Regions from separate parts of the Arthrobacter sp. Rue61a genome, predicted to be linked through region 2. Evidence: predicted binding sites of a transcription regulator. Region 2 holds the regulator's gene; each other region holds the start of a gene.
What was found. Region 2 encodes Rex, which represses fermentation and respiration genes when NADH is low (regulators of the CRP and FNR family bind a similar motif). Its sites were predicted from a motif close to CTTGTGAANNNNTTCACAAG; they were not measured.

Region 1 (4,339 bases), 1.7 Mb from region 2:
GAGTCGCTTGAACGGACCCGGTTGTGGGCGCTGCGGTGCTTGGAGGAGCACGCTCGCTTGACCTCATCCCGTGTGGGCAAGCCGTACCAGGCGCTGTTCGGCGTGATCCAGGGCGCCCAGTACGAGGACCTGCGCCGCAAGGCATGCCAAGACCTTGGCGCCATGCCCTTTGACGGGTACGGCATCGGCGGGGCGCTGGAGAAGGAAAACCTTGGCACGATCGTCCGCTGGTGCAACGAGGAACTTCCCGAGGACAAGCCCCGGCACCTGCTGGGCATCTCGGAGCCGGACGACATTTTCACGGCCGTCGAGAACGGCGCCGACACGTTCGACTGCGTCTCCCCCACCCGCGTTGCCCGGAACTCCGCGTTCTACACGCCGTTCGGCCGGTTCAACCTGTCCGGCGCTAAGTACAAGACCGACTTCGGGCCCCTGCAGGACGGCTGCGACTGCTACACCTGCGTGAACTATTCGCGGGCCTACATCCACCACCTGTTCAAGGCCAAGGAAATGCTCTCGGCAACCCTGATCTCCATCCACAACGAGCGTTTTGTGGTGAAGATGGTGGACGACGCCCGCCTCGCCATCGAATCCGGGGACTTCCTTGAGTTCAAGGCGGAGACTCTGGGCCGGTACTACTCCTAGGCGTCGAGTTCGCCGGAAGCATGCGTGAGCGTGCGGAATCTTGCGGCGACCTCACACGCTTCCGGCGAACTCGGCGAAAGCCTACGCCGCGACGACTCCGTAGCTCGGCTCGCGCTTCTTGATCCAGCCAACAACCAGCACTGTGACCGGGACGAACAGGAACTCCACGGCGGTCTTGTAGACGAAGCCCACCAGGACGTAGTTCAGGAACGAGCCGAAGTCCGTGATGCCAATGACCGACGCCGCGATGCTGCAGAAGATCAGGGTGTCCACGAATTCACCCACCACCGATGAGCCCATCAGGCGCGCCCACAGTGACTTCTCGCCGGTGCGGGCCTTCATCTTCACCAGGATCCAGGAGTTGATGGTCTGCCCGGCCAGGAAAGCGAGCAGCGAACCGAGGACGATCAGCGGAACCGGGCCCAAGGCACCTTCGATGGCAGCCTGCTTGGCGGTTCCATACTCGTCATTGAAGCCGGGCAGCACGATGATGATCCAGTAGCAAAGGGATGCGAACACCGAGAGCGCGAACGAGGTGATGATGGCCTTGCGCGCCACCTTGAAGCCGTAGACCTCACTCATGACGTCGCCCAGAATGTAGGCGAGCGGGAACAGGAAGAACCCGCCGTCAGTGATGATCGGGCCAAGCACGACGCCCTTGGACGCGCCGATGTTGGACAGGATCAGCACCACGGCCATGATGGCCAGCATGATGCCGAAATACGGGGAGCCGATCGAAGCGAAGCGCGGAGCGGGCTTGCTCAAAGTACTGGAGCCGGAGGGCGAGGGCATGGGTCATCCATTTCGTAGTGGTTCGCGCAGGCCCCCATAGTGAGGTTGCCCCGCTGTATTAGCACTGTGGTTGGTGGGGCATCGGGCCCGGCACCGGTTCCATTCTCCCACCACGGACCCTCTCTCACATCCCGCGCGCTTCCGAGCAGCCCTCTCTCACCTCCCACCATCCCGTCGCCGTTTTGAACACGTTCAGAAAAGTGACATACTCGTTCTTGAACACGTTCAAAATTCACGCAAGGAGCAGCTGGTGGCAGCAAAGAGTGAACAGACCCGGCAATTGGTGGCCGATGTTGCGCTGAAGATGTTCCGCGAAGTCGGCTTCGAAAAGACCACCATGCGCGCCATTGCACAGGAGGCCGGAGTCTCGGTCGGCAACGCCTACTACTACTTCGCTTCCAAGGACGAGCTGGTCCAGGAGCTGTACATCCAAGTCCAGGATGAGCACGCCGTGGTTGCGGCGCAGGCCCTCGAAGGGGTTCAGGATCTCGCGGGGCGCCTGAAAGCAGTGCTCCACACCGGCGTCGACGTCATGGCGCCGTACCACCAGTTCGGTTCCGATTTCATCGCGACGGCGATCCGGCCGTCGTCGCCCGTCAATCCGTTCGGCGCGGCGTCCACCGCCGCCCGCGAGGCTTCCCTCGCGATCTTCCGTTCCGCCGTCGAAGGTTCCTCTCCCGCCGTCGCCAAGAAACTGCGCGGCGACCTGCCTGAGCTGCTGTGGTTGGCGTACATGGGCGTCGCGCTGTTCTGGGTTTACGACAAATCCGAGGACCAGCGCCGGACACGAAAACTTATCGACGGCGCTGCCCCGCTGGTGGCGCGCGGCCTGTCGCTGGCGAAGATTCCCGGTGTCAGCAAGGTGTTCGACGACGTCCTGGGGCTCGTGCGCAGTGTCAAGGAAGAGTCATGATGTCGCGGACGGTGGTGATCGCGGGTGCTTCCGGCTTCATTGGAGGCTACTTCAAGCAGCGGTTCATTGCCGAGGGGTGGCAGGTCCGGACCGTTGGGCGGGACGCCTCGGCGGACGCGCAATGGCACGACGACGGCGCCATCACCAAAGTGCTGGACGGCGCCGAGCTGCTGGTGAACCTCGCCGGACGGTCTGTGAATTGCCGCTACGACGAGAAGCACCGGCGGGAGATTCTGGACTCCCGCGTTCTGACCACACGTGCATTGGGCCGGGCTGTGGCTGCCTGCGCCGAACCGCCCCGGACGTGGATCAACTCGAGTACTGGAACCATCTACCGGCACGCCGAAGATCACCCACAGTCGGAGGTCTCGGGCGAATTGGGCAGCGGGTTCTCCGTGGACGTAGCCCGGGCTTGGGAGGATGAGTTAGCGGCTGCTGTTGTGCCGGCTACGCGGAAGGTGCCGCTGCGCATTGCGATCGTGTTGGGGGCCGGCGGGGTCATGAGCCCCCTCCGTAACCTGGCCCGGCTTGGCCTGGGTGGACACATGGGCCCGGGCACGCAAAAGTTCAGCTGGATCCATGTGGAGGACTTGTTCCGGGCGGTGGTGTTTATCCACGCGGATCCCGGAGTGACGGGTCCGGTGAACGCAGCGTCGCCCTACCCCGTGGACAACCGGGAGCTGATGGCCCTGGTTCGACGGAGCATGGGTGTCCCCTTTGGCATCCCGACGCCAGCGTGGCTGCTTGAGGCCGGAGCCGTTCTGATCCGTACGCAAACGGAGTTGGTGCTGAAGAGCAGATGGGTGGAGCCCCGAAAACTGCTCGATGCCGGCTTCACGTTTGAGTACCCGTCGTTGGCAGGCGCCCTCAACCAGATCGCGAACCCCACACGCTCTCTCACATAACCGCCCCTTCAGCCAAACCATCTCTCACCTAACCGCCCCTTCAGCCGAACGCTCTCTCACATCACTCGGAGGTAATCGTGAGCCAGGAACCATGGACCGACGAAGATGAGTACGCGCTGGCAACAAAACGCCCAACCGGAGGCTGGCGTTACGGCCCGAAGGACCGGGTGGTGCTGGGTTGGAAAGGCTTAGTTGTAGGAATCGTCGTGGCTGACGCGGTGTTCTTCCTCTCCTGGGCCATTCCGTCCTGGAACCTCAACCCAAGCCAAGCCAGCTACACCATGACCATGACGGCGACGGCGATGATCATAGGGATCATCCCGATCGGCGTCGTGGGGACAGCTGTCGGTTGGCCTTTGGGGGTGGCATTGCGAAGCATCCGCAACCAGTGGGTTCATGTAGCCGCATTCTTCGCGGCCGGGGCGATCATCTGCGTCCCCTTCGGAGGATTTTGGAGCTCCTCCGCATGGACCTTCCCTTTATCCATCGCCTTCGCAGCCGGCGTTGGCCGCCTCGCTGTCTGGAAGCTGGCGCGAATCAACCACGCCGGCGATCCGACGTAGCGGGGAACATCCCTCTCATAGTCTGCGTAGGACTGGCCAAACCGCTCCTGGAGCGCAGACTCTTCCCACTGCGCGCCAAGGTGTTCCACCAGCATTCCAGCAGGCAAAGTCATCACAGCCCAAGCAGAACCTCGGTTGACTGCAACTCCCGCATGGATGAGCCACCACCCCAGGTACATTGGGTGGCGACTCAGGGCATAGGGTCCGCTGGTGACCAGGTCCTCGGGGTGGCCCAAGGAAAAGTTTCCGGTCGTTTTACGCCGGCGCTCCGCGACTGCCCACCCGGCGATCCCCGCGCCAACCAATGCCAAGCCAACACCGGCTGCTTTGAGCCGGGCATTGGGCTCTGCGACGCGAGCGGGGCGCAGGCGATTGAGGACTTCATCAAGCACCAGGCCAACAACCTGTCCTGGCGGCAGCGGGATCCTCGCTGCCTCCTGCAGCATTACGCGAGCTGTTCGAAGAACTGCGCCCATGCCACGAAGATAACTCCGGCCGTTCCCGAAAGCTACTGAGAGAGC
Region 2 (4,339 bases):
CAACACCATGATGACTCTCCCCGCTTCCGTCACCACCGGCACCTGGACCCTCGACGCTTCCCACAGCGAGATCGGCTTCACCGTCCGCCACGCAGGCATCAGCAAGGTCCGCGGCCAGTTCAAGGATGCTGCTGCCACTCTGGAAGTCGGTGAGACACTGGCCGACTCCAAGGTCACCGCCACCATCCAGACCGCCAGCTTCGACTCCGGCGACGTCAACCGCGACGGCCACGTCAAGGGCGAAGACTTCTTCGACGTGGAGAAGTTCCCGGAAATCACCTTCGTGTCCCGCCACGTCAAGGCCAACGGCAACAGCTTCGACCTCGTGGGCGATCTCACAATCAAAGGCGTGACCAAGGAAGTTTCCATCGAAACCGAATTCAACGGTGTAGCCGTGGATCCGTTCGGCAACACCCGCGCAGGTGTCTCCGGCGAAACCACCATCAGCCGCAAGGACTTCGGCCTCACCTGGAACGCCGTCCTCGAAGCCGGTGGCGTCCTGGTCAGCGACAAGGTAGTCATCAACCTGGAGCTCGCCTTCATCGCACCGGCTGCCGCATAGTCCTGCTGCTCCTGGTGCCGGTTCACGAGTCCCGCCCTTGTTCGTCATCCCCGCCGCACAACGCGGAGGGCGACGAACAAGAGACTGATCCGTGGCCGACGCAGCCAAACGGCGCCCCACACAGTTCACGCTGTGGGGGCGCCGTTTCGCATGCAGGGAAGTCACCCCGCAATTGTTCGGCAAAGAGCCTGCATTTAGCTGCGAGTTGGCTCCGAATTTCCTATGCATCCTTCAACCCGCGGTCTAAAGTGATGCCATGAGTACCCCAGACGAAACACCACAGCCACAGCAGCCCGGCTCCCAGCCTCCGCAGCCCGGCAATGTTCCTCCTGCGGGTTACCAGCCTCCGCAGGGCTACCAACCCCCTCAGGGTTACCAGCCACCGTCTCAACCAGGCCAGTATTCACAACCCGGCACACCCCAGCCCGGGCCCGGCCAACCTGCAGCCGGGCAGCCTGGTTTCCACTTCGAAATGCCCACCGACGGACCGCGCAGTTTCAACGACGTCATGCCTCAGGGCGGGTTCTCGGGAATGTTCAAGACCCAAGGCCTACCGACGGAGTTGAAGGTTTCCTACTTTATTTGGGTGATCTCCGGACTCCTGGGCTTGCTGTTCGGGCTTATTGGATTCTTCGCCGTGATCGCAGCCTTCGCCTTCGCCCCGGGTATCGCGGCAATCGCGCTCATCCTCCTCCTGCTCGCTTTGGCCGTTGCCGCCGCCCAGGTGGTCCTGGCCATGAAGATGAAGGAAGGCAAAGAATGGGCTCGCCTCGCTTTGACCATCCTGGCCGGCGTTTCGCTGCTGCTGGCCATCTTCGGAGCGGCAAGTGGCGGCGGTTCCGGGATGGGCCTGGGCGGCAACTGGTTCGGCTTCCTGGTCAGCGCAGTCGCCGTCGTCCTGATGTGGATGCCCAATTCGCAGCTCTGGTTCAAGGCAGTAAAGGGCCACGCATAGCACTGACCCAACTGCCGTCGTCGTGCGTGATCGGCGGTAATGCAGGCTGAAGGCCGCGGCCCGGATCCTCCGGATTCCCGCGGCTTTCATCATGAAGGCGTAAGCCGATTTGATGATTTTTCCTGTGAGCTGGAAATACCAGCGTGTGATCGTCTGCAGCGTCGGACCCGGGAGGTACGGTGGTAGCAAAACCACGCTGGGGGCAGGGTCGATTTGCTGATCCCGGCGGCCGCACCAGCAGTCGAACAAGCAAAGGAATGCCATGAGCAACCCTCCGTACCCGCCGTCAACCCCGGGTGACGACAACAAGCCCGAGCAGCAGGGCACCCAGCCTTCTGCCCCGCAGCCCCCGGCACCTCAGTACGGTCAGCCTGCCGCGCCGCAGTACGGACAGCAGTCTCCCGCTGCGCCGCAGTACGGACAGCAGTCACCGGCTGCACCCCAGTACGGACAGCAGTCTCCTGCTGCACCGCAGTACGGACAGCAGGCCTCTCCTTACGGCCAGGCCCCTGTGGCTCCGCAGTACGGCCAGGGCACTAACTGGCCGAGCCAGCAGCCCGGACCCACCACCATCCCGCCGATGGTTAACTACGCGTTCTGGATGATCGTCGCGGCCGGACTGCTGTCCGCCATCAGCTCTCTGGTCTTGGCCTTCACCGGAGCTGATCCCATCATTGATGTCATGTTCCAACAGGCCGCACAGCAGAATACAGAGATCCCTGAGGGATCCGCTGAAGGCATCCGGGCTGCCATCGCAGTCGGCGCCATCATCGGGGCGATCCTTTCACTGGGCCTCTACGCCTTGGTTGCCTTCCCCGTCCGGAAGGGCAAGAACTGGGCACGGATCCTAGGCACAGTCTTCGCGGCCTTGTCAGTCCTCGGCCTTACCAGCCTGTTCCAGTTCGGTCCCACCTACGGCATCCTGCAGCTCATCGTGATCCTGCTGGGTGTTGCAGCAATTGTCATGCTGTACCTGCCGGCGTCGGCTCCTTACTTCCGTAAGGCGCAGCCGTTCGGCAACCCGTACCAGAACCCTTACGGCCGCTAAACACGCCGACTTCCAAGTATTAGACGCGGGCGCGGACCCGGCGAAGGCTAAACAGCCTGGCCCGGAGTCTGCGCCCGTTGTGCGTGGTAGGCAAGGATCTGCAGCTCGGTTGCCATGTCCACCTTGCGGAGGTTGACGTGCGGGGGGACCTGCAGCAGCACCGGAGCGAAGCTCAGGATGCTCCGGATCCCGGCGGCAATCACGCGGTCGCACACGGCTTGGGCCACCGTTGCAGGCAACGCCAGGACCACCATGTTGGTGTGGGTTCGTTCCAGGACGCGCTCCAACTCGGCGGAGTCGCTGACCCTTAACCATCCCACCTCGTTGCCGATCACCATGGGGTCGGCATCAAAGATGGCTACGACGTCGAAGCCCCGGGACTCGAAGCCTCCATACCGGGCAAGGGCTTTGCCGAGGTTACCGGCACCCACAATCGCGACCTTCCAGTCGTGGGTCAGGCCGAGGGCTGCCGCAATGTGGCGGCTCAAGTACTGGACCTCATAGCCAACGCCGCGGGTCCCGTAAGAGCCCACATAGGAAAGGTCTTTGCGGAGGGTGGATGAGCTGACTCCCGAGGCCTCGGCCAAGGCTTCCGAGGAAACCCGCTCAACGCCTTCGGCCAGCAGAGAGTTGAGCGCGCGCAAATAGAGAGTCATCCGGGCCACAGCCGCGGGCGGGATCTGCTTGGTGGCAGGTTCGTTATCCCCGGTTGTGGCTTCCGGGGACGGTTCCAGCGCAGTCACGGTATTCTCCATTGCGTCGCTTTGTTGTTCCACTCTATGACCCCCCGCCGGACTCAACAAAAGCCATTACCTGCGGGTAACCCCACCCTCAGCCCTCCAGGACTTTCTTCAGGGTGCGGGTGAGCCGTTCCTCGTCGATCTTCCAGAAATCGCGCTGGATGCCGTTGACCAGCACCACTGGAATCTCCTCTGCGAAGCGCTCCTGCAGTTGTGGGTCGCCGTCGATCTTCTGTTCGGTCCACTGCACCCCAAGGCCTTTCGTGACACGCTCGACGGCGGCACGCGCCTCCGTGCAGAGGTGACAGTCAGCTTTGGTGAGGAGGACGACGTCGGGAATTGCCATGTCTCAAAGGTAACCGCCCCACCGACCCTCTCTCACATCCCACCCCCTTCCCGGCAACCCTCTCTCACATCCCACCCCCTTCCCGGCAACCCTCTCTCACATCCCACCCCCTTCCCGGCAACCCTCTCTCACATCCCACCCCTTTCGGCGCTCGCCCGTGCGTTCCCGACGCGGGCCCCGGCGATTGACTAGACTCAAGGCATGCCCGAGGAGAAGAACGCCGCCGTGGTCGCAGATGCCTTGGTGCAGAAGGACACCGTGCAGAAGGACGCGGCGAAAAAGGACATCGCGCAGAAGCACGCTGGCGAAGCCGCATTCTTCGACGTCGACAATACGTTGATGAAGGGCGCCAGCCTCTTCCACGTGGCGCGCAAAATGTATGAACGAAAAGCGTTCACGCTTTCCCAGGCCGCCGGGTTCGCCTGGAAGCAGTTCAAGTTCGTCATGCGCGGCGAGAACATGGAAGACGTCCACTCGGTGCGCGACTCTGCACTGACCCTTGCTGCCGGCATTACCGTGGCTGACATCAAAGCCTTGGGCGAAGAGGTCTATGACGAAATGATCGAGTCGAGGATCTGGCCGGGAACCAAAGCGCTGGCAGAACAACACCTTCGGGTCGGCCGGAAGGTGTGGCTCGTGACGGCCACACCCATCGAGGTCGCCACTGTTATTTCCACCCGGCTCGGCC
Region 3 (4,339 bases), 950 kb from region 2:
CACCGCAAGGAGGCCACGCAACTGTTCAACGCGCTGATCCGTGACGTCACCGGCCGCGTTGGCTGCGATGGCTTGATCCAGAAGTTTCTGGGCTTGTTTGTGGTTGGCCTTCGCTACGTCCAGGGCGTGCTCCAGCGTGGTCTCATGTTCCAACGTTGATTCGTTTTCCATGAACCCATTTTGATCAGGTTTCCCGGCTGATACCAGTGACTCAGCCGGGAAACCCGCCAATAGTTCGGAGCGCCTAGGCTCCTGCCCCTTCAAGCACCGCGATGGGAGCAATCACGTCACGCGCGGGGAAGGACGGCGGGTTCACACCTGCCATTTCTTCCATGACACGCACAACCTGGCAGGAGTAGCCGAACTCGTTGTCGTACCAGACGTAAAGAACCAGGTTCTTGTCGTTGGAAATCGTTGCGAGGCCATCAACAATGCCGGCGCGACGCGAGCCAACGAAGTCAGTGGACACCACGTCGGGAGAGTCGATGTAGTCGATTTGCTTGCGAAGGTCCGAGTGCAAGGACATTTCGCGGAGGAAGTCGTTGACTTCGTCGCGAGTAGTGCCGTTCTCAAGGTTGAGGTTCAGGATGGCCATGGAGACATCCGGGGTGGGTACGCGGATGGCGTTGCCCGTGAGCTTGCCCTGCAACTCGGGCAGCGCCTTGGCTACAGCCTTGGCGGCACCGGTCTCCGTGATGACCATGTTCAGTGCTGCCGAACGGCCGCGGCGGTCACCCTTGTGGAAGTTATCGATCAGGTTCTGGTCGTTGGTGAACGAGTGAACCGTTTCCACGTGGCCGTGAATGATGCCGAACTTGTCGTTGATAGCCTTCAGCACCGGCGTGATGGCGTTGGTGGTGCAGGATGCCGCGGTGACGATCTTGTCGTCATCGGAGATGTCCTTGTGGTTGATGCCGTGGACGATGTTCTTGAGGTCGCCCTTGCCTGGTGCCGTCAACAGGACGCGGGCAACGCCCTTGCTCTGCAGGTGCTGGGAGAGGCCATCGGCGTCGCGCCAGCGGCCGGTGTTGTCCACCACCAAGGCATCCTTGATGCCATATGCGGTGTAGTCCACAGTGGCAGGGTTGTCCGAGTAAATGACCTGGACCTGCACGCCGTTGGCGGTGATGGTGTTGGCTTCCTCGTCCACGCGGATGGTGCCCTCGAAGGAACCGTGCACGGAGTCGCGGCGCAGCAGGCTGGCGCGCTTCACCAGATCGTTCTCAGCGCCCTTGCGAACAACGATGGCGCGGAGCCGCAGACCGTGTCCGCCACCGGCCTTTTCAATGAGGATGCGCGCCAGGAGGCGGCCGATGCGGCCGAAGCCGTAGAGAACGACGTCGGTGCTGGTGCGGTTGTCGGCGCCACGCTTTCCCACGATCTCGGCGAGCTCGGCACGCAGGTACTCATCCAGCGAGGCGCCGTTGCCTTCGGCCCGGAACTTCTCGGTCAAACGTGCAATGTCAATGGCGGCTGCGCCGAGTTCCAGCTCGGACAGGGCATTCAGCAGCGGTGCGGTCTCTTCGAGCAGAAGCTCGTGGTTGCTCATCCGGCGCGCAAAGCGGTGGGCCTTCAGGATGTTCATGGTGGACTTGTTGATCAGGCTCCGGCCGTGGATGCTGGTGACCACGTTGTTTTCCCGGTACAACCGGCCGATCACGGGAATCATGGCCTCGGCGAGAGCCTCCCGGCCCATCCACTTATCAAGACAAGAATCTGACGTCTGGCTCACAGAACTACCTTCCTTGGGTCAACCACATACGTCCTCGTATGCAGATGGCAGCGGCCGCCCGGAGTGATCCTGCGGCACATGCGCCAGCGGGCTTCGGTCCACCCACAGCGCCTTGAACGAGAGCAAAGAAAATCCGCCGGCTGCGAACGCAGTCCCGGCGGCAGAACATCTACGTTCAGTAACCATTCTAGGGCGGAAGGAAGGGCTGCAGGCCGCCCCAGGGCGTGAAATCACTCACACGGCACAAATCCGGGAGTCATAAATGGATGGGTCGACCGATACGCCGGGTTCTGTCATCCCCTGCCGTTACCAGCAAGGGAGTAGCGGCCATCCATCTACGAACGCCGTTGCCGACGCCCTCCAGCAGCCTACCCGGACACTCGGGCGAGCAGCCCTCAAACGTGTCCTGTCTGGCCTTGCTCCGGGTGGGGTTTACCTAGCCTCCCCGGTCACCCGGGGAGCTGGTGGTCTCTTACACCACCGTTTCACCCTTACCTGCTGCCCCGCGATGCAAACATCACGACGCGCAGGCGGTCTGTTCTCTGTGGCACTGGCCTGCGGGTTACCCCGAGTGGGCGTTACCCACCACCCTGCTCTTCGGAGCCCGGACGTTCCTCGAGTCACTTCCGTGACGCGCGACCGCCTGGTCGACCCATCCGCCGTCCAGTCTACCGGCGTTGGGGCCAGGCAAAGTCCCCGGTAATATCGACTGGTGCTGATTCTGCTGCCGCCTTCCGAAGGCAAGACCCCCGCTGCCAACGGTCCCGCCATAAACTGGGAATCGCTCAGCTTCCCCGAACTGAACCCTTACCGGGCAAAAGTACTCGAAGCACTGGGTATGGTGAGCGCGCACGAGGATGCACTGACGCTGCTGGGGGTCGGTGCCTCGTTGCGGGACGACGTCGAACGTAATACCCGGCTGCATGCCGAACCAGCCGCTCCCGCGCATCAGGTCTATTCAGGGGTCCTGTACGACGCCTTGGGCTACAACAGCATGACGCCAACGCAACGCCGCAAGGCGAGCGAATCCATCCTGGTGGTTTCCGCCCTGTGGGGCGCCATAGGCTTCGGCGACCACGTGCCCGCCTATCGGCTGTCGATGGGAACGGCATTGCCCGACGTCGGGCGCCTCGCCTCCTACTGGAAGCCGCAGCTTAACGCAGCCCTCGCCTCACGCGCCGAGGGCGAACTCTTGGTGGATTGCCGTTCCAGCACCTATGCCGCTGCCTGGGCTCCCCCGGCGACGCAGACGGTTAACGTCAACGTCTTCAACGAAGCGAACGGCAAGCGCACGGTTGTCAGTCACTTCGCCAAACACACCCGCGGCGAACTGGGCCGCCACCTGCTGACCCGGCGCGGCAAAGCGCCGGCAACCCCGGATCAGCTCCTGAAGGCTGCCCGGGAGATTTGGACTGCGGAACTTGTTGAGGGCACGGCCCGCAAGCCGCACGCGCTCAACATCATCCTCACCACCTGAGTGTCCAACCGGCGTTGGGCTGCGTCAGTTCCACTCCGCCGAACGGACCAGGATGACACCTGAGTCCGGGCAAAACACGATCTCGTCCTCTGCTGCAGCTTTGACTTCGGCAAGGTCGCCGGGGCTGAGCATCATGCCGGAGCCTTCGGACTTGCCGTGGAACAGACGGGCTGCGCCGACACCGCGCTTGGCAATGGTCTTCTCGTAGATGGCAAGTACTCCCGCGTCCAGCGATTCCGCGAAGGCGGCGCGCTGTCCACGAACCACCGTTTCCTCGGCTGCAATCTCGGCAATGGCTTCGTCCAGCTCCGCCCGGATGCTGCCGAACGAGCCTTGGATATCGTCCACGATCGACTGCTGAGCGGCCTGACGCTCGCGCAATGTATCCAGGCGTTCCAGGATTTCGAGCTCAACGTCTTCAAGGTCCGAGCGGCGCTTGTTGAGTGAGGCAATGTCACTCTGCAGCGCCACCAGGTCCTTGGACAGGCCGGTGCCGCTGTTAAGCCGGGTCTCGTCCCGTTCAATGCGGGTTGCTACCTGCTCCACATCGGCTTCTGCCCTGCGAAGTTCGGTCTCGGCGTCATGGACGGCAATTTTGGCAGCGCCGAGTTCGCCGTTGGCTACATTCAACGCATCCGTGAGGTCAGTGATGCGTGGATCGGTTTCCAGGACCTTCCGGCGGCCGGCAAGCGACCTGAGCTTGGCATCCAGTCCCTGCAGTTCAAGCAATTTCAATTGTTCTGCCGGTGCTGCTTTCGCCACGCTTACCTCCGCTAATCGCCACCGGGCCTGGGGATCAGGTCCGGCCGGACCGCCACTATCTGTCAGGGCTGTCCGTATCTTTCTAGACTCTAGTCCCCGCCGGGAGTGAGTATGAAGTCCCAGGGATCGCTGTTGGTGCTGCTGACGCGGATCTCGACGTCGTAGCCTTGGTCCGCGAGCACGTTGCCCAGCGCTTCAGCGGCAGCAGGGAGCCACAGCCATTCACTGGCAAAGTGCGAAACGTCGATCAGGTAGGGCCGGCCGTTGGTGGCACCTTCGCGCGCCTCGGATGCCGGGTGGTGCCGCATGTCTGCTGTGACGTACACATCCGCGTGGCTGGCCCGAACGGCATCGAACAAGCTGTCCCC
Region 4 (4,339 bases), 1.3 Mb from region 2:
CCACCGGGCATAGCTACAAATCCAAAGCGCCACCGCTGCCGGGGCACAAGTCCACGCGCCTCAGAAACTAACGTGCCTTCACCACCGGTAGGGCGGCCGTCTCGTCCACCAGCTCTGCCCTGAGCAAACCGCCACCGCGGACCCACAGCTTGTAGGCCACGAACAGCAGCACCAGCCAGGTTCCGCCAACGTACAAGGCAACACGCGTGTCCTCGAAGACGCCCAGGATCACGATCACCATGGCCATGAACGCCATGGTGAGAATGGACGCAACAGGCCACAGAGGCGAACCGAATTCCGACGCCGGCAGGCCCTTGCGCTTGATCTCCCGCTTCATGGCGACGTGCGAAGCGAGGATCATCACCCAAACCCACACGGTGGCGAAGGTAGCGATCGAGGCAATGAGCACGAACACGTCCTCCGGAATGACAGCGTTCAATACGACGCCCACCAGCAGGATCCCGCCCATCATCACCACGGTCATCCACGGAACACCATGCCGGGAGATTTTGCTGAAGCTCTTGGGCGCGTGTCCCTGCTGGGCCAGTCCGAACAGGATGCGGCCAGCACCGAAGATGTCGCTGTTGATCGCCGAGAGCGCGGCGGTAATGACCACGGCGTTGAGGATATGCGGGGCGGCCGGGATGCCCAAACCATCGAAGATCTGCACGAACGGACTGCCGCTGCTGCCGATTTCATTCCACGGGAAGATGCTCATCAGCACGCCCAAAGTCAGTACGTAGAACAACAAAACGCGGACGGGCACAGTATTAACTGCTTGAGGGATGACCTTCTTGGGGTTCGTGGCCTCGCCCGCCGTGATACCGATCGTCTCGATCCCGCCAAAGGCAAACATCACGACGGCGAACGCGGCCAGGAGCCCCTCGAAACCATTGGGGAACAAACCGCCGTGATTCACGAGGTTCCCGAGTCCCGGTGCCACGCCACCGCCGTCGCCCGTTTGGAAGCCGAACACGACGATCGCAGCACCGCCGACGATCATGGCGATAATCGCCACCACCTTGATCAGCGAGAACCAGAACTCGAGCTCGCCGAACACCTTCACGCTGAGCAGGTTCATGGCGCCCAGAAACAGGATGATCGCGAGCACCCAGATCCATCTGTCCACCTGTGGGAACCAAAAGCCCATATAGATACTGAAGGCTGTGACATCGGCGATGGCCACGATCGCCATCTCGAACACATAAGTCCAACCGGTCACAAAGCCCGCGAACGGTCCCAGATACTTGGACGCGTACTGGCCGAAGGAGCCCGACACGGGGTGTCGGACAGCCATTTCGCCCAGTGCTCGCATCACCATGAACACGGCCGCGCCGCCGATGATGTAGGCCAGCAGGACGGCGGGGCCGGCTTTCTGGATGGCGGAGGCGGAGCCGTAGAAAAGGCCGGTGCCGATCGCAGATCCGAGCGCCATGAAGCGAATGTGACGGACGTTGAGGCCTCGGCTGAGCGCCGTACCCGCGGCTTGGAGGACAGAGCTCTCCACAGCCAGCTTGGTTTGTTGCATAGTAAAACCTTCTCGTCTTTGGGAGGGGATCGCTATCCAGCAGATCACTTTTGGGCGCCTTGTGATGGGACTCACGGGGCTTTGGTGTCTTTGATCGCAGACAGTCCAGTGGCGTCGATTTTCACCGTGGTAAAAGTCATAGTCTCCGGTCGGATATGATGACCGCGGACAGCTCGTCACCGGTCAGGCATCCCTCGCATCCGCGTCGCCCCCATTGAACTCCGCGCTGCCATCGCATCCGTTACTTGGGGGACTCTTGAACTCTGCATTCCGCACTGCCCGGCGCCGTGTTACTGCTGCCCTTGTTGCCGTTGTAGCTGGGGCTTCTTTGCTCCTCGCTGCTCCCGCTCAGGCCTACGAAATTCCAGCTTTTGAAGTTCCGCACGCCGCTCAGGCTCCTGTCCCGTTCGTGGAGCGGGCGACTGATACTGCCGGCGTCGTTGAGCTGTGGAAGGCGGGCGGCCCTGCAACCCGTGCCGCCGCTGCTGCGGCTCTTGTGGGCGGGCCGGAGGCGCTGCAGACATTTCTCGACGGCGGACAGGACGTTACGCTGGCCGCGGACCGCAAGCAGCTGGTTACCGAGCTGACGACGCGGGGAAGCGAGAACGTCAGGGAGAGCGCGGTCCGGGTACTGGCCACGAATGACCCCGCTGTGATTGATAGCTTCCTGTCGAGCGGTTGGGCCAAATCCTGGGAACTTGATTTGCGGATCGCTACAAGCTGGTTCCTCAACTACGAAGGTCCCGTCCGCATGGCTGCTTCCAAGAGCTTGGATCAAGGCGCTGAGGCTATCGAGGGATTCGTTCTCGAGGGCTGGCGTAAGACTGCTCAGGGCCAGGACCGGGAGGCTGTCACACACCTGACAAATTCGCCCATCGCCGGTGTCACTCTCGGAGCCCAAGCGGCTCTGGACACCTATGATCCGGAGGTCCTCGCTACTTTCCTTCGTTACGGCCAGTTTGTTGCTGCCGATCGCGATTCAGAGACGGCAACAGTGACCGGGCTGCTCCAACAAATCAAGTCAGACATCGCAGCCAATCCCAACGGCACCGTTGCGGTCGCTGATCGCGCGAAGGCCGCCGTGGAGAAGGCCAAAAACACAGCATCAGCTGCGAGGGAAGCAGACACGGCCCGATTGATGGCCGACTGGAAATTCCAGACCACACAGGCCGTTCCGCGTGCCATCATCGACGGTGCAAGCATGACCGCTAAGAAGCCGTTTCAAGAAGCTTTTGGAAAAGCAGCCAAAGAGCTTCCCGGGCTTCTCACAACCCTGACGGCGCCCGGTGCCGACCTCGACGCGCTGATCAATGATGCCCGCCAGGCCACCTTGGATCTCGCATTGGTGGGTACGCCTGAGGTTCGGAAAGCCGCGGAGGCTGCGCTGCTGGGTGGCGATGCTGCAATCAAGGACTTCGTCACCGTCGGCCACGATGCTGCCTTTGAGCTGGACGAGGCCGCACTGGTTGCCGACCGCCAGCGTGCTTTCCAATACCAAGCCACGGGTGGCAAGTACGTACAGAAGGCTGCCACCGAGGCCGTGAAGTCTGCCAGCCACGCAGACGTCCGTTACTTCCTGGAGTACGGATTTGCTGGTCCGCAGGACCTCGACAACCGCATCCTCGCTTACCAGAAACTGGACGCCGCAGATCTGGAACTGCGGGTAGCCGCCGATGTTGCCTTGGACGGCAGCCGGGCAGATGCGCACGCATTCGCTACGGTTGGTCAGTTTGCAGCCCTTGATCGGGACATGGCCACAAGGGCCCACGTTGCCTCGATCGACGCCATGATCGCCGAGCTTGCCGGCCTGGCAGATACAGCAGCTGTCGATGCCGGCAAGGCCTCCGACGCTGCCAAAGCCGCCGAAGCCGCACGTCAGGCCGAAGCTGCCGCAGAAGCCGCCCGCCAGGCTGAAGCTGCACGCCAAACTGCCGCGGCCAATGCTGGTGGACAGGCCGGGCAGGCTGCAGCCGGCCAGGTTGACGTCTCCCAGCACTCGGGAACCGGAGTAGCCCCGATCGTGGTTCCTTGGCCGCGTGACTACGCTCCCGCCGTCGAGCTTGCCGAAGCCGGTACGCCGGCCGAAGCCGTAGAAACCCCCGCAGCCACAGCGTCGGCCGCGCCCAGTATTTCAGTGCCGCCGGCCGCGTCAGCTGCCAAGGATGGCGCCTCGGTTGATTCACAGTCGCAAGAGGCCGCCAGTCCGCTGGCTGCCTCATCCAACGGGATGAGCGGCTGGACCATCGGGCTGATCGTGGCTCTGGTCCTGGCCGCGGCGGGAGCCATTACGTTCCTGCTCAGGCGTAAGGGTGTAGCCCCGACCAAGGGTTAGGGGTCGCAAGCGGGTCCGGTATCCGAGACAGGAACAGTGGTTTCGCATTGTCGGATGCCCTGTCAAGGGTGCACGCTTGAGTACGGGATACCGGACAGCTATGCCCGGTATCCCGTCAGCAGCCCAAGCAGCGAGGAACCATGACAACGACGCCCACCGCACCAGGCAAAGCCACGTCCAAAGTCCCGGCCGCCGAAAATACGCTGCGCATCTTGAAACTGTTGGCTTCGCGCCGCGGTCCCATGGCGGCGTCGAACATTGCAACGGCGCTCGGCCTGCCGCGATCCAGCGTGTACCACTTGCTCGGCGTGATGGAGGCGAATGGCTTCGTCCTGCACCTGCACGAGGAGCAGCGCTACGGACTGGGCATCAGCGCGTTCGAGCTCAGCTCGGCCTACTCGCGGCAGGAACCCTTGTCCCGGCTGGGGCGTCCCATGCTCGCTTCCCTGGTGGACGTGATTGGTGAGAGCGCGCACTTG

Region 1: a site for Rex is predicted at 1,617-1,636, ahead of ARUE_RS03530 (queuosine precursor transporter). Genes of this name have one in related genera too.
Region 3: a site for Rex is predicted at 1,954-1,973, ahead of ARUE_RS12845 (glyceraldehyde-3-phosphate dehydrogenase). Genes of this name have one in related genera too.
Region 4: a site for Rex is predicted at 1,587-1,606, ahead of ARUE_RS01860 (ALF repeat-containing protein). Genes of this name have one in related genera too.

The regions. Positions count from the first base shown of each region.
Region 1 is NC_018531.1:727,719-732,057, reverse strand. It holds gene tgt (tRNA guanosine(34) transglycosylase Tgt) at 1-645, shown strand, start outside; gene ARUE_RS03530 (queuosine precursor transporter) at 727-1,437, opposite strand; gene ARUE_RS03525 (TetR/AcrR family transcriptional regulator) at 1,688-2,350, shown strand; gene ARUE_RS03520 (TIGR01777 family oxidoreductase) at 2,347-3,255, shown strand; gene ARUE_RS24595 (hypothetical protein) at 3,333-3,818, shown strand; partial or broken gene ARUE_RS24590 (methyltransferase family protein) at 3,911-4,264, opposite strand.
Region 2 is NC_018531.1:3,771,942-3,776,280, forward strand. It holds gene ARUE_RS17145 (YceI family protein) at 11-562, shown strand; gene ARUE_RS24495 (hypothetical protein) at 819-1,517, shown strand; gene ARUE_RS17155 (hypothetical protein) at 1,780-2,565, shown strand; gene ARUE_RS17160 (redox-sensing transcriptional repressor Rex) at 2,613-3,320, opposite strand; gene ARUE_RS17165 (glutaredoxin family protein) at 3,397-3,651, opposite strand; gene ARUE_RS17170 (HAD family hydrolase) at 3,853-4,339, shown strand, end outside.
Region 3 is NC_018531.1:2,825,844-2,830,182, forward strand. It holds gene ARUE_RS12840 (hypothetical protein) at 1-171, opposite strand, end outside; gene ARUE_RS12845 (glyceraldehyde-3-phosphate dehydrogenase) at 245-1,732, opposite strand; RNA gene rnpB (RNase P RNA component class A) at 1,996-2,387, opposite strand; gene ARUE_RS12850 (YaaA family protein) at 2,445-3,209, shown strand; gene ARUE_RS12855 (zinc ribbon domain-containing protein) at 3,234-3,971, opposite strand; gene ARUE_RS12860 (Nif3-like dinuclear metal center hexameric protein) at 4,061-4,339, opposite strand, start outside.
Region 4 is NC_018531.1:380,284-384,622, forward strand. It holds gene ARUE_RS01850 (HNH endonuclease) at 1-71, shown strand, start outside; gene ARUE_RS01855 (amino acid permease) at 68-1,528, opposite strand; gene ARUE_RS01860 (ALF repeat-containing protein) at 1,785-3,860, shown strand; gene ARUE_RS01865 (IclR family transcriptional regulator) at 4,001-4,339, shown strand, end outside.